DNA from 4 places in the Mesobacillus sp. MER 48 genome. Region 1 is predicted to be linked to each of the others. Evidence: riboswitches for the same ligand, from Rfam matches in the RefSeq annotation. Region 1 holds a riboswitch; each other region holds the start of a gene.
The links. Region 1 has a riboswitch for thiamine pyrophosphate ahead of thiT (energy-coupled thiamine transporter ThiT). Riboswitches for the same ligand answer to the same signal wherever they lie in the genome.

Region 1 (3,506 bases):
GCAGATACAATTTTATCGATCGCTTCACTTCTTTTGCGATGTATTACCTGGTCCAGCGCTTGTTTGCTCCCTGATTGTTGTTGCTCTGTAACAATGATAGAGTCGACAAGTGATTCGATTTCTTCCGATGGCAAAAAGGCAGTCAAATAGTTTTTAACATAGGGATTCCCTTCAAACAATTGAATGGCCAGCCAGCGAACAGGAAATCGTGTCCTCCCATCCAATTTCAGCCCCAGCTGGAGGATTCCCTCCTCTATTGCTTTTCCATAATACACAAGATTTGTTTTGCCAGTTCCTGACGGTTCTCTTGTCGCAAGTTCAGCAAGTTCGTTACAGCCCTTTCCTGATCTTGCCACGACAGGAGCAACATGGACCCCTAATGATTTTGACAACTGTTCAATATCGACTTGTATGCCCCTGTTTTTTGCAACGTCAAGCATATTCAAACCAATAGTGATCGGGGCGCCATATTCCAGAAGCTGCAGGGTAAGGTGCAAATTACGCCTTAATTGCGACGCATCGAGGATATTCAAAAGTTTCTCGAACGAATCCTCCAGGAAAAAGTTCGTAACCACACCCTCATCCTTCGACAATGGATTGAGCGTATAGACTCCTGGTAAATCAATCAGCTGATCCTTTCCATTCTTGAAAAGGCCAACTTTCTTTTCGACCGTTACTCCGCTCCAGTTGCCAACATATTCATATGATCCTGTTAAGTTATTAAATAACGAAGTTTTTCCGGTATTCGGATTGCCGATAAGCGCTATGTTCATCATACTCGCTCCACTTCGATCCGTAATGCTTCCTTGCGGCGGATACCTATGCATTGGCCGCATGATTCAACCATGACCGGGCCGCCAAAAGGCAGAATGCATTTTATGCATACTTCCGATCCTTCAGAAATCCCGAAATCAAGCAATCTTCTTCTGACATATTTGTCAGTTCCAGCAATATTCATGATCCGGCCTTTTTCACCAGTCTTTAATTTTCCCAGCATAGCCATCACCTTTTTTCAGTTTGTTAGTTTTTTATATCTAATTGAGAATGATTATCTTTATTTAATCAGTTTCAGGTCACTTTCACTGTGACATAAATCACAAAACACACTTATAACATATGAGAATATGGAAAACTCCATAGAATTGACAATTTTTCCGAGTTTCAGTTTCACGCTCATCACATACCTTAACGGGTATATTATAAAGGTGAAAAAGGAGAGCTGAATGAATTGTCAGCTCTCCTTGATATATCACATTTTATTGCTTACAAGTGTCGATTTGACCATCCTTGATGGAGCATAGCCAATGACAAGAATAATGATAATTGCGCTTAAAATCATACTTGGAATCATATAGGTTCCGTTATAGATGAGTGAATACAGCCAAGCCGGCTGTCCTTCTGGCGCCCAAACTCCGAAAAAGACCCAGCCGGAAAAGAAATGGGCGATAAAGCGAAGCAGGCTTCCAAGGAAGGTCCCCGCGATGATCAATCCTATCCACCTCTTTTTATATCCATTCCTGATATTCTCTTGGATCTGTCTTGCAAAAATACCGGCAAACCCTAATACAGTGAAGGCCACCAAATAATCGATGATTCCCTGGACAGGATGGAATATTTGCGAGAATCCCAGGATGAATTGCAGTAGTCCCAGCAGAAGCCCTGTGATGGCTCCTCCCTTGATTCCCCAGCGAAATGCCATCAGGAAAACCGGTACCATCGCGATTGATACTGAACCGCCCTGCGGCCAGATTCGAGAAAATAAAAATCCCGAGAATAAATCCAACAAATAAGCCAGTGCGGAAAACACTGCCACTTCCACTAAAAATAATGTTTGTTTTTGCTTCATAACTGTTCCTCCTTCTTTCCAGAATGAGGTCCGTTTTCAACACGCCTTTTCTGCTTCAGAAACAAAAAAAGCAATCAGGGGATCGATATAGGATTCCCATGATTGCTTTCCTATCGCATCCACATTCCTTCGCTAGCATTAACTAACAGGTTCAAAGGGTAAGAACTCGGCCGCTCACTCTCAGCTGCTCTCTGGCAGCTCCCCTTGTGGTTATTATTTAGTTTCTACACTATGAATATACTACTTCTTCTTTCTTATCACAAGTTAAATATTATTTTTCCAATCCTTGTCGAATCAAAAAAGACAAATCTCACCTCAAGTTGCTAAAAATATCGGTCTTTTGTCACGTTTTTATCGATTCGACGCTATTCAGCGGATGTTCTCAATTTTCGACAAAGGGATTTCGAGCTGCACCTCGAATCTTTAATATCGAAAAGAAAAACTGGGGGACTTAATAAAATGCTGCCAATCACGGATAACCGTTTGCTTAGCTTCCTGACTAGTGAAAGGGAACAACTCATTGCCGACTGGGCTGTAAAAATCATCGTCTCGGAAGATGATCCATATAAAGAAAAAATAACCAAGAACGCTGAGAAAATGTATGAAATCATTCTCTCTGTTTTTTCCAAGACAAATGAAGAACTGGAGGACCACCTCCAAAAACTTGCCTTTATGGTAGGAGAAGAACGAGTTCGCGCAGACATCAATATTGGGGATTTTGTCTACAATGTCAATTCAGGACGATCTGTACTTTACAAGCACCTGCACAAAATGAATATGGAATGGGAAGATATGCAGGAGTCCATCAACCGAATCAATTACTGTTTTGATACCTTCCTGTATTACGCAGTATCTTACTACAATGAACAGAAAAACAAAATCATTGAGGAAAAAAACCAATTCATCGACTCCACCCATAAGGACCGGCTGACATTGCTCGGCCAGATGACGTCAAGTTTTATCCATGAATTCCGCAATCCGCTGACTTCTATCCAGGGATTTATCCAGCTGTTGAGATCCGAACACGAGGATATGAAGTATCTTGATATCATTTCCGGGGAGCTTGAACAACTCAATTTCCGGATCTCTCAATTTCTGCTTCTTTCTAAAAAAGAACTAATTGGAAAGGAAAAAAAACTTTTCTCATTAAACAGAATGATTGATGAGGTTTTAAATTTCCTTTATCCCAGCATCCTCGACACCAATGTACGGATTGCCAAGGAAGTAGCAGATGACATGGAATTGTATGGATATTCCGATGAAATCAGACAGGTCTTGATCAATATCATCTTTAATGCAATTGATGTGTTGAGCCAGTATCGTGCTGACCCTAAAATTGAAATCAAGGGATACTTCGTGAATGATACACATATAAAAATCGAGATTTCCAATAATGGACCGGTCATTCCCGACCAGTTGCTGAAGACGATTTTCGAGCCATTCGTCACAACAAAAACGCTCGGAACCGGCCTAGGGTTATTTGTCTGCCGGGAAATAATCGAGAAGCACAAAGGCATACTTGCATGCTCATCAGAGCCAGATAAAACTTCATTCATCATGCTTTTGCCATTAATAAGGATGGAGAACTAACATCACAAAAAGACCCTTGCCGGTGCCGGCAGGGTCTTTTATTTAGGCTCTTTTCTCAAACTTTGTTGCT
Region 2 (3,506 bases), on a different contig from region 1:
TCCAGGAGCGAACGAGGAGATCTCAAGGCCTTTATATTGGATGCTTCCAGTTTTGATTCCGCCGATAGAGTCTGGATAAAGATTATTTAGACAATAAGCGAGGGTGCTTTTCCCGGAACCGCTTGGACCAAGTATAAAAATGTTCTCATTTTCATTAATATTAAAAGAGATATTTTCAAGTATGGAATCGTCCTCAAACTTGAAGTTTAAATTGGAGACTTCAAGCAAGGGAGTCTTATGCTGGCCGCTCATCGGCAAGCTTTTCCTTTCTTGCTTCTTTTCCAAGAGGGAAGCTATTCAGTGCCCCGGTCCTGGCAAGGCTGTCACTTATGTATTTGCCTGATAGTCCGGCTAGCAGTGCCCCGCTTAATAATCTTACAAAAAACATTGCTGCCACATAGCCTGGGGATAAAGCAGAAAATCCTCCCAAAAAATATCCCCAGACAAAACTGGTGATGGAAGATCCCATACCTGCAGTAATCAGTACCCATGTTGAGTAGTTTTTCCATTTTGTTGCGGCGAAGACTGCTTCAGCTCCCAGTCCCTGAATAAGACCTGCAAGGATCAGTCTTGGTCCTACGGCATTTCCAAGCATAACTTCTATTATGGCCGCTATGGTCTCTGACAGTACAGCTGCTCCAGGCTTTCTGATGATATAGGCAGCGATGATTGAAACAATGAACCAAATACCAAAAATCAAATCATAGCCTATCATACCGAATAACCCGACCAGAACATTTCCCACCTGTAAAAAAAGCAGGTACACGACACCGAAAACGACTGCAAGGACGGATAACACAATCACTTCACGAAGTTTCCAATTTTCGATCATTATTTTGCCTCCTTTCTTGAAGGACTATTTGCTGACATGGTTACAGTCATTACAATATGGGAAGAATCACTGGACCTCGCTCCGTCAAATGCTTTTTCTAAACCAGTGAATACCTGGTTCGCATCCCCATCAAGCCTGGAGGCATAATGCACTCCGCCACCGAACACACCTTGTTCCTCAACGGTCTTAATTTGATCCATGATTACCTCCATATAATTCGCTATTCCCAGTGGATAGAGTGCGAACTGGCAGGCAACTTCCTGGCTGATGCTGTTTGAGAGTTTTTCATTTAGCAATATGGAGTCTTCTGCCATCAAGGTATCGCCTGCAGAATCGCCAGGGCATCCATTTGAAAAGGTAGCATTCAGGACTACATGGTCTCCGCCTTTTGAAGCATTTAAAAAGATTGCTTTAACAACATCAAATACATGTTCAGACCGCCCGCGTGCACAGGTGCTAATATCATCTGTCTTCATCCATACTTTTGTTGTGTCTACTTCTTTCAGTGCTGACAGGATTATTTCCACGAATCTGTCTGACATGGGGTAAATCGAAAATCTTGCCCCAGTAATCTCGCTTGTACCGCACAAATTCTTTTCCATTTTCTCAACGACTCCCTTTTTTTAAGTCTCGGAAAAACAAAAACTGCATCCAGCGTGATGGATGCAGTCGAATACTATCGCTTATAAAAAAGGGGAACGATGAGTTTCTCCCGCACTTCCCCACGCTGGTATTATCCAGATCGAGTAATAAGGGTCAGAACAAAGTTCTTCTCAGCAAAAAGCTCCCCTAGTGCAAAAATCTATGCAGTTGTTGTTTCCAAAATTATCTTAAAGCAATTGTCCGGAATTGTAAATGGTTAATTATTTAAAAATAAATCATTCATAATCCTGGTGAAAAACCTTTCTAAGGCGGTATTCATCCAGAGTACCAAGTTCACTGTTGAGAAGCAATTCCATTTCCTCTAATGCACTTTTCGTAACCAAAGGATCACTTATGGCCCAGTTAACAGTATAAACGAAGTAATAATCTTTGATTTGGCGGAAAATAACTACGGAGTTAGGATACTTGTCAAATTGAGCTTTAATATTATATCTTTTTGTGTATGACCATATTGTCAGTTTCATAGATTATCTCCATCTTTTATCTTCTAAAAGGCATATATTTATAAGATACCCCTTGCGGATGGGGCGGAAACTGGTTCCGGGAACAACATAGTGTTTTATACTGAAGGAATATGCTAAAATAGAGGTCGTTGCAGTATAGTTAGCGACATATATCTACATAATATCAGATTGCTAGCAGATAGATAGAAGTTTTTGAAGGAGTTGGAGGGAAGTCAGCATTATGAATGAAGCCCAAAGGATTCAGTTAAACGTCAGGGTATCCAAAGAGACCTCGGACAAGCTTGATGAAATTGTAGAATACTATCAGGAAAATACGAAAATTGGCAGGATCTACAAAGGTGATGTTTTGACAGATATTATCGAAAAATCATATGAAATCATGCTCAAACAGAAGAGGCTGAATAGATAAAAACAGTGTGACAAATTGTCAATGAGTAAATGTGGCAAAATATTGAACAAAATAGTTGCGCTAATCAATAATTAGTCGTATTATTTAAATAATCTGAATAAACGATAAGGTGGTTATTGATTATGATGCGTATGGCAATTGCAGGTGTAGCCGGCTTTGTCCTTGTGTTCATTGAATCATATATTGTCATGGTCCTAAAAAATTATGAAGCGATCGATTTTGGGGGGATCGCCCCGTTTGTCAGTGTCTGGACAATGAATTTTTTCCTTGTTTTCTCAATTTTGACCCATATTAAATTTTGGTATGAAGACCGTGAAGCTCAGCGTGAAGAAGAAGCTGCAGAAAGAGATAGGTTCATCAGTTAATTAAGACGGAGAAAGGCAAAATCGCCTTTCTCTTTTTTTTTATTATGCATTTTCCCCATTTTCAATTCGGTCACGTTCTGCTTCTTCAGCCGCAATCCTTAATTCCTGAAAGAATAGCTGATCATTGCACACCATGCTGTGCTGCTGATCATGTTCAAGTTCCTGTTCAGATTTAATAATGTTGTTTTGCTCTCTTTTCACTTGATTCATCCTCCTTACTTTATACTTCTCAGTGTTTAATTTCCCTTACCTGCAAAAATCATGCAAACATATTTCTATTTTCAAAGTATTTTCCCAATACCAATATTTATACAAACCTTTAATCAAGCTTGGCCGGATGAGGAAGACTATATCAAAAATAGTAAAGGAGTTAGCCCAAATGGAAGCCATTTATTATTATGATGATCAAGTTCATTATCTTAAAATTGAGATTTTAGCAACTTCTAAAGAATCATCTTGGCAGGCTTACGTTTTTGACGATAATTGGAATGATATCCTTAGCAGTGCTTCATCTATATCCGAGAGGTTCACAGAGACAATCGAGTTTGCTAAGGAAGCATTTGGCATCCGAGGAAGGCTATCTATAGTGGAAGATCTTCCTCTTGATAACTCGCTTAAGGAGGCATTGGAGATAATGTTATTCCATTTGCAGGCATTGCTATTTTCGTCAGCTATCTTAGTAGAAAACGACTGCGAAGCATTGGAACGTTATGGTTTTACAAAGGAAATCACAGCTGAGGGAAGAACTTTTTATCTCCTCGTCTCTGATGAAG
Region 3 (3,506 bases), on a different contig from region 1:
TTGTTTCTTCGGCTGAATCAATTACAGCAGTGGCTCCATTCATCCCCTTCATATGGTCTGCATTCAATTTGACTTCATCGCCAGGCTTGAATGGTTCTTTGCCTGCGTTCTCAATTTCTTCATGAATGACCCATTTATGGTCCTCTACGCGTTCACCACCATTTGTAGGAGTATAGGAAACCGAATAAACTGTTGTATTATAGGCTCCTGCAATGGTTGCAACTGCCCCGTCCATTCCCTTCATATGTTTTGCGTGCATGACAGCTTGGCTCCCAACCGGGTAGGTTGGATTTTCCGCAACTTCTAGTTCTTCGGGAACCTCACCTGAACTTGAATGATCCATTTCCATATGTTCATTGGATTCTTCCGTTTTTTTATCTGCGTTATTTTCAGGTGGAGCTGAAGTGTTGTTGTTTCCGTTACAAGCAGATAAAACGAGAGCCATAATCAGAGTGATTATAATGGACAAAAATTTATTGGATTTCATTAAAAATCATCCTTTCTTCTATTTGGATTTTTTAATCAATACAATTCCCTTTGCAATAGGATGGTTCGATTGGGTTTCAACTGAATATGCCAGGGTTAAAAGTTCTTCCTCACTTATTCCCTGGACAGGAAAAATATCTGTTACTCCGAAGTTTCCCTCGGTTAGTGTCCCCGTGTTATCAAAAACAATCCGAACTCCTTTATATGTCCCTTCGGATGCCACTCTATTAGGAATTAACAATCCCTTTTTCGCTGCTATGGCGGTTGACCGTGATGTTACTAAAGGACCCGCCAAACCAAGTGCATGAGGGCAAGCGATAATTAAAACAGTAACCATTCGTTCCAAAGCAAATTCGAAATCACCTGTGGCAGCCCAATAGGCAAGTGTAATGATACCCGCAAGAACTGCTGCGCAAAATAGCCATTTATGCCATTGTGGTTCCTCCTTTCAGAAGTATCAAAGTTAACCATTATTTTTCCGAAAACAATGTCCTAATCGCGTGATAAGCATTCGATATTTTTATACCCTACACCCCTATCGTAAAACTTATTTTTTATATGGCTTTCTAACAGAAGAGGTACTGTATGAACTTGAAATGAGGGATTTTTTAAAAATGATTAATAACATAAGTCAACCAGCCTTTACGAAGCTGTGTTAATCGTCTTCATGTTTTTAGAATAATGATAGAATTTCATGTAATTATTTGTACTTTCTAAGGAAGAGGGAGAATTTGGTCGGTATTTGTCTAAGGGCTTCTTTAGCTAAACTCCTTGAAAGTGTGTTCTATTGTCCATATAGGCAATAAGCACTCTATTGCTTAAAAAACTTTTCTTTATTTTTCGTATTGTGTATACTCGAAGGGAACTGAATAGCAATAACTAGGGGTGCCCAATAGCTTGGGCTGAGAAAGGGACGCGTTAAAGTTCCTTGACTCTTTGGACCTGATCTGGATCATACCAGCGTGGGGAAGTTGACAAGTGCACAGTCTTTTTGTGCAGAGACATTCGCGGTTAAAGCCGGTCCATCTTTATGTGGGCCGGCTTTTTTACATACTAGGGAATTTCCCAGGTGCCAGATCTCGTCCCTCAATTTTAAAAAAGGGAGAGATGATCAGTGAAAACAGCAAAATCATTAAACCAGGACAGCATTTCGATTATGGCAAGCTTCTCTGGGAGCAAAAAAGTCTATGTGGAGGGCTCGCAGCCTGATATTAGGGTTCCGATGCGAGAGATTGAATTAAGTCCGACCAGCGGATCTTTTGGAGAGGAAACCAATGAGCCGGTTCGCGTATATGATACGAGCGGTCCCTATACGGATCCTGCTTATACACCCGATCTTAGAAAGGGTCTTCCTCCACTGAGGAGCAGGTGGATTCAGAGACGAGGGGATGTTGAAGCGTATGAGGGCCGGAAAATAAAGCCCGAGGACAATGGATACTCAAGTGAGCATGACCCGAGGGCAAATGATAAGGTTTTTCCGGACCTATCGCGTAAGCCATTGAGGGCGAAGGAAGGGAAGAATGTTACCCAGCTGCATTATGCCAAAAAGGGAATCATTACGCCGGAGATGGAGTTCATAGCGATACGGGAGAATATGGACCCGGAATTTGTGAGATCTGAAGTGGCAAGGGGCAGGGCCATCATTCCTTCCAATATCAATCATCCTGAGACTGAACCCATGATTATCGGCAGCAACTTTCATGTCAAAATAAATGCGAACATTGGGAACTCGGCCGTCTCCTCGTCCATTGAGGAAGAAGTGGAAAAAATGACGTGGGCTACCCGATGGGGTGCAGATACAATCATGGATTTGTCTACAGGAAAAAACATTCATACGACACGCGAATGGATTATCCGGAATTCAGCTGTTCCGGTTGGCACCGTTCCGATTTACCAGGCGCTTGAAAAAGTGAATGGCATTGCTGAGGACCTTAGCTGGGAAGTGTTCAAAGATACGCTCATTGAACAAGCTGAGCAAGGGGTTGACTACTTTACCATCCATGCAGGCGTCTTGTTGCGGTATGTTCCGCTGACTGCCAGACGATTGACTGGAATTGTCTCAAGAGGCGGTTCGATCATGGCTCAATGGTGCCTTCATCACCATAAAGAAAACTTCCTTTATACACACTTTGAAGAAATCTGCGAAATCATGAAGGCATATGATGTGGCCTTCTCTCTGGGAGATGGTTTGCGCCCTGGATCGATTGCTGATGCCAATGACGAGGCCCAATTTGCTGAGCTCAAAACACTTGGGGAGTTGACGAAGCTTGCGTGGGAGCATGATGTACAGGTAATGGTAGAGGGACCCGGGCATGTTCCGATGCATTTAATCAAGGAGAACATGGATAAGCAGCTGGAGATTTGCCAGGAAGCGCCATTTTATACACTAGGACCGCTAACCACTGACATCGCGCCGGGATATGACCACATTACATCTGCGATCGGAGCTGCGATGATCGGCTGGTACGGTACAGCTATGCTCTGTTACGTAACGCCAAAGGAACATTTGGGACTGCCGAACAAAGACGATGTGCGTGAGGGTGTGATCACCTACAAAATTGCCGCCCATGCCGCTGATCTGGCAAAGGGCCATCCTGGAGCGCAAAAAAGGGACGATGCCCTGTCGAAAGCCCGTTTTGAATTCCGTTGGAGAGATCAGTTCAATCTTTCATTGGATCCTGAACGCGCATTGGAATACCACGACGAAACATTGCCGGCTGAAGGTGCAAAAACTGCTCACTTCTGTTCTATGTGCGGACCTAAATTCTGCAGCATGAGAATCTCCCATGATATCCGGAACTATGCAAAAGAGCATAAGCTAGAGCCGGAGGACGCAATCAAGAGGGGACTTGTTGAAAAAGCAGAGGAATTTAAAAAAGCCGGAGGAAAGCTTTATCAATAAGAACTGATTAAAAAGGGGAGCCGCTTTCTATTTTTATCTAGTAATCTCTTAAGTCCGTCTTTTTGCGCCTATTTTCACACCTTTAAGTCGATGAATACATCGTTCAGGTAACTTTTTC
Region 4 (3,506 bases), on a different contig from region 1:
GTCAAAGAGGACATCAACAGATTCGTTTGTTTCCTCATCATGCCCGCCTTTTATCACTACATTTTTCGCTCCAAAGGCATGAATTCGTTTAGCCGCTTCCTTTTTTTCATCCGTACCGCGAATCGACATGCCTGTCAGCACTTCGGCTTCGGGGATATTCGGGGTGATGATGAGACAGAGCGGAAGCAAATGTTTTTTCAGGGCCGATACAGCCTCCTGCTGGAGCAATGAGGCTCCTCCCTTCGCAATCATGACAGGATCGATAACGACCTTTTCCCAGCCGAACTGCTTTATTTTTTCCGAGACCGCTTGTATGATTTCCGCGTTAAAAAGCATTCCTGTTTTCAGGGCATCCGCTCCAATGTCCTCACCGACTGATTGGATCTGCTCTGCTACCGCCTCTGCGCTCATCGGAAAAACTCCCTGGACACCAAGCGTATTTTGCGCGGTAACAGCAGTCAGGGCAGATGTGCCAAATACCTTCAGTTCCTGGAATGTCTTCAGGTCAGCCTGGATTCCGGCTCCCCCGCCGCTGTCAGATCCTGCGATTGTAAGTGCTTTTTTCATATTCATTTACCTCCTCTTTCAAAAGAACTTTTACTGTAGATTTCCTCAGCATCCAAACGGTAGAGCTGGTTCAGGAACTCCACTTGAAAACTCCCTGGTCCCTGCAAGGCACTTTTGTCAGCGGCAACTTCGGCTGCCACTCCGTAAATGCTCAATGCAGCAGTTGCTGCTTTCAAAAAATCCTTTTCCACTGCTGTGAATGCCCCGATTACTGAGGTCAGCAGGCATCCGGCACCGGTTACCTTCGTAAGGATTGGATGTCCATTTCTGACGACTAACGTAGATTCCCCATCTGTAATAACGTCTTCCTTACCTGTCAGCGCAACAATCGTATTCAATTTTTGAGCAGCGGATTCTGCCAGCTCGATCACATCCCCATCTGAATCACCTGCGTCAACACCGCGTATGTTCCAGGCTTCCCCTGCTACATTGGCAATTTCCGCGGCATTTCCTCTTATGACCGAAATCTCCAGTTCCTCCATCAGCCTTCTTGCAGTTTCCGTCCGATAAGCAGTCGCCCCGGAACCAACCGGATCAAGGATGACTGGAACTCCATGCTCATTTGCCGCTTTGCCGGCAATCAACATAGATTCGACGACTTGAGGCGTCAACGTCCCAATATTCAGCACAAGGCTGCCCGCTATGCTTGCCATTTCGGCAACTTCCTCTTGTGCATAGGCCATCACTGGAGATGCACCAAGAGCCAGCAGCCCATTGGCGGTAAAATTCGTGACCACAACATTCGTGATGTTATGTACAAGTGGATTCTCTCTGCGGACCTTCTCCAGCAAACCAGCAATCTCTCGTTTTTCCATTCCAATTCCTCCTTCATCCATCCTCAGACCGCCTCTGCGACCTGAATTCCATCTCCTTAATCCATCACCAGCCCGCCGTCTACGACCAGATTTTGTCCGGTAACTGCACGCGCCCATGGTGAGGCGAAGAACAAAATTGAGTCTGCAACTTCTGTGGGATCGGTGACTTTTCTAAGAGGTGTTGAAGATTCGATTAGCTGGAATACTTCCTCAGAAGTAGCTGAGCTTGCGTCGGTCATTTTTAGCAGTCCTCCCGAAACCATATTGACGGTAATGCCATACTTTCCAAGATCATTCGCCATATTTCTTGTGAACCCCAGCAGCGCAGCCTTGCTTGTTGTGTAGTCATGGTAGGCGACAACTGGATTCTGGAAGAGGTTCGTGCCAATATTAATGATTCTGCCAAACTTCTTTTCTTTCATATTTGGCAATCCCGCCTGGATGGTATTCAATGAACCGCGGACAGCTCCCTCAAGCTGCTGTTGGTAATCCTCCCAGTTCACTGCAAAAGCATCCTTATTCGCCACAGGATCAAACTTAAAATTGACCAAAGCATTATTGACGATGGTCGTAATCGGTGCCCCAAAATGTTCTTTTGCCAACCTGAACATGCTTTTGACCTGTGCAGGATCACGCACATCCGCCCTTAGAGCAAGGGCATTTTCGCCAATGGTCTCTGTCAGAGCCTTTGCCTTTTCTTCATTCTGAAAATAGTTGATGACAACTTTTGCACCTTCCCTTGCAAAAGCTTTGACCGTTTCTGCACCAAGGCCACGGCTTCCTCCAGTTATTAAAACTACTTGATCTTTTAACTCCATTTGTTTCAACCTCCTTAAAATATAAAAAGCCAGATCCATATATAATGGACCTGGCTTAAAAGCAAAGTAAGAAAACTTCTCTCACACTACTTTCCTACGCTGGTATTACCCAGATCAGGTCCGAAGGGTTAAAAGACTTAGCGTCTTCCTCTCAGCCAGCAGAAGGGCACCCCTAGTAGTAAATCGAATATTCAGTTGTCTTTATCCTAGCCTTATCTCCTATATATGTAAAGTAAGAAGTTCATATTCTGCTATTTTTTAGTTCTTCATTGATTTCTTCCAGTAGTCTAAGCTGATGGTCCTGCTTTTGGATGATACTTGCAGTTAATTTTTGCAGTGTAATCGTTATCGACCAGAGTGACAGCAGCAACACAATGATGAGGCCAAGATCAATCATCTTTCTTTTTCCCTTCGGTTAAATCGTCAAATGGAGTGTAATGATTGCTTGGCAAATTACCTGAGCGGATTATCTTGAAAATCAGATAAAACACGACAAACAGCACTATGAACGTGAAAAAATACCCCATACTGTCCAGCCTCCTTTACTTTCATTATACAATAAACATGATACAAAAAATGGAATTTTCATTCTTTTTAAAATGGTCTTCTTGATCATCTGTGCTAATATGAAAATATACATATGAATGGGAGATGAAAGCAATGAAAAACGAGATAATCGAAAGATTCACCTCTTATGTCAAAATCGACACACAGTCCAATGAAAACAGTGAGACCACTCCATCGACCGAAGGCCAGCTCACCCTTGCCAATATGCTTGTCGAGGAACTAAAATCGATTGGCATGGAGGAAGTCACGATTGATGAAAACGGTTATGTGATGGCAACACTTCCTGCAAATACCGATAAGGATGTCCCAACCATCGGGTTCCTTGCCCACGTCGATACGGCAACTGATTTTACAGGCAAAAATGTCAATCCGCAGGTTGTCGAAGACTTCGATGGCAATCAGATCATCCTGAATAAGGAGCAGAATATCATCCTGTCGCCAGCGGATTTCCCTGAACTGCCTCAATATAAAGGCCATACATTAATTACGACCGATGGAACGACTCTTCTAGGCGCTGACAACAAAGCAGGGATTGCCGAAATCATGACGGCGATGGCTTATTTGATCAAGCACCCTGAAATCAGGCATGGTAAAATCCGTGTTGCTTTCACTCCGGATGAAGAAATTGGCAGAGGCCCTCATAAGTTTGATGTAAAAGCATTCGATGCAAAATTCGCTTACACCGTTGACGGCGGTCCGCTTGGCGAGCTGGAGTATGAAAGCTTTAACGCAGCAAGCG

Region 2: linked by a shared signal. The riboswitch ahead of M3593_RS02105 (YkoF family thiamine/hydroxymethylpyrimidine-binding protein) and the one ahead of thiT (energy-coupled thiamine transporter ThiT) in region 1 are both predicted to bind thiamine pyrophosphate.
Region 3: linked by a shared signal. The riboswitch ahead of thiC (phosphomethylpyrimidine synthase ThiC) and the one ahead of thiT (energy-coupled thiamine transporter ThiT) in region 1 are both predicted to bind thiamine pyrophosphate.
Region 4: linked by a shared signal. The riboswitch ahead of M3593_RS16145 (3-oxoacyl-ACP reductase) and the one ahead of thiT (energy-coupled thiamine transporter ThiT) in region 1 are both predicted to bind thiamine pyrophosphate.

What each region holds. Positions count from the first base shown of each region.
Region 1 is NZ_JAMAUR010000008.1:61,588-65,093, forward strand. Features, by position in the region: gene feoB (ferrous iron transport protein B) at 1-773, opposite strand, end outside; gene M3593_RS20335 (FeoA family protein) at 773-997, opposite strand; gene thiT (energy-coupled thiamine transporter ThiT) at 1,250-1,846, opposite strand; TPP riboswitch at 1,954-2,061, opposite strand; gene M3593_RS20345 (histidine kinase N-terminal domain-containing protein) at 2,306-3,436, shown strand.
Region 2 is NZ_JAMAUR010000001.1:421,638-425,143, reverse strand. Features, by position in the region: gene M3593_RS02115 (ABC transporter ATP-binding protein) at 1-252, opposite strand, end outside; gene M3593_RS02110 (ECF transporter S component) at 236-832, opposite strand; gene M3593_RS02105 (YkoF family thiamine/hydroxymethylpyrimidine-binding protein) at 832-1,434, opposite strand; TPP riboswitch at 1,535-1,633, opposite strand; gene M3593_RS02100 (hypothetical protein) at 1,711-1,959, opposite strand; gene M3593_RS02095 (hypothetical protein) at 2,180-2,368, shown strand; gene M3593_RS02090 (hypothetical protein) at 2,491-2,733, shown strand; gene M3593_RS02085 (hypothetical protein) at 2,776-2,934, opposite strand; gene M3593_RS02080 (hypothetical protein) at 3,113-3,506, shown strand, end outside.
Region 3 is NZ_JAMAUR010000005.1:158,068-161,573, forward strand. Features, by position in the region: gene M3593_RS17475 (YdhK family protein) at 1-487, opposite strand, end outside; gene M3593_RS17480 (HAD family hydrolase) at 506-823, opposite strand; TPP riboswitch at 1,358-1,472, shown strand; gene thiC (phosphomethylpyrimidine synthase ThiC) at 1,643-3,388, shown strand.
Region 4 is NZ_JAMAUR010000004.1:269,277-272,782, reverse strand. Features, by position in the region: gene thiD (bifunctional hydroxymethylpyrimidine kinase/phosphomethylpyrimidine kinase) at 1-573, opposite strand, end outside; gene thiM (hydroxyethylthiazole kinase) at 570-1,382, opposite strand; gene M3593_RS16145 (3-oxoacyl-ACP reductase) at 1,439-2,200, opposite strand; TPP riboswitch at 2,275-2,384, opposite strand; gene M3593_RS16140 (hypothetical protein) at 2,442-2,597, opposite strand; gene M3593_RS16135 (hypothetical protein) at 2,590-2,727, opposite strand; gene pepT (peptidase T) at 2,861-3,506, shown strand, end outside.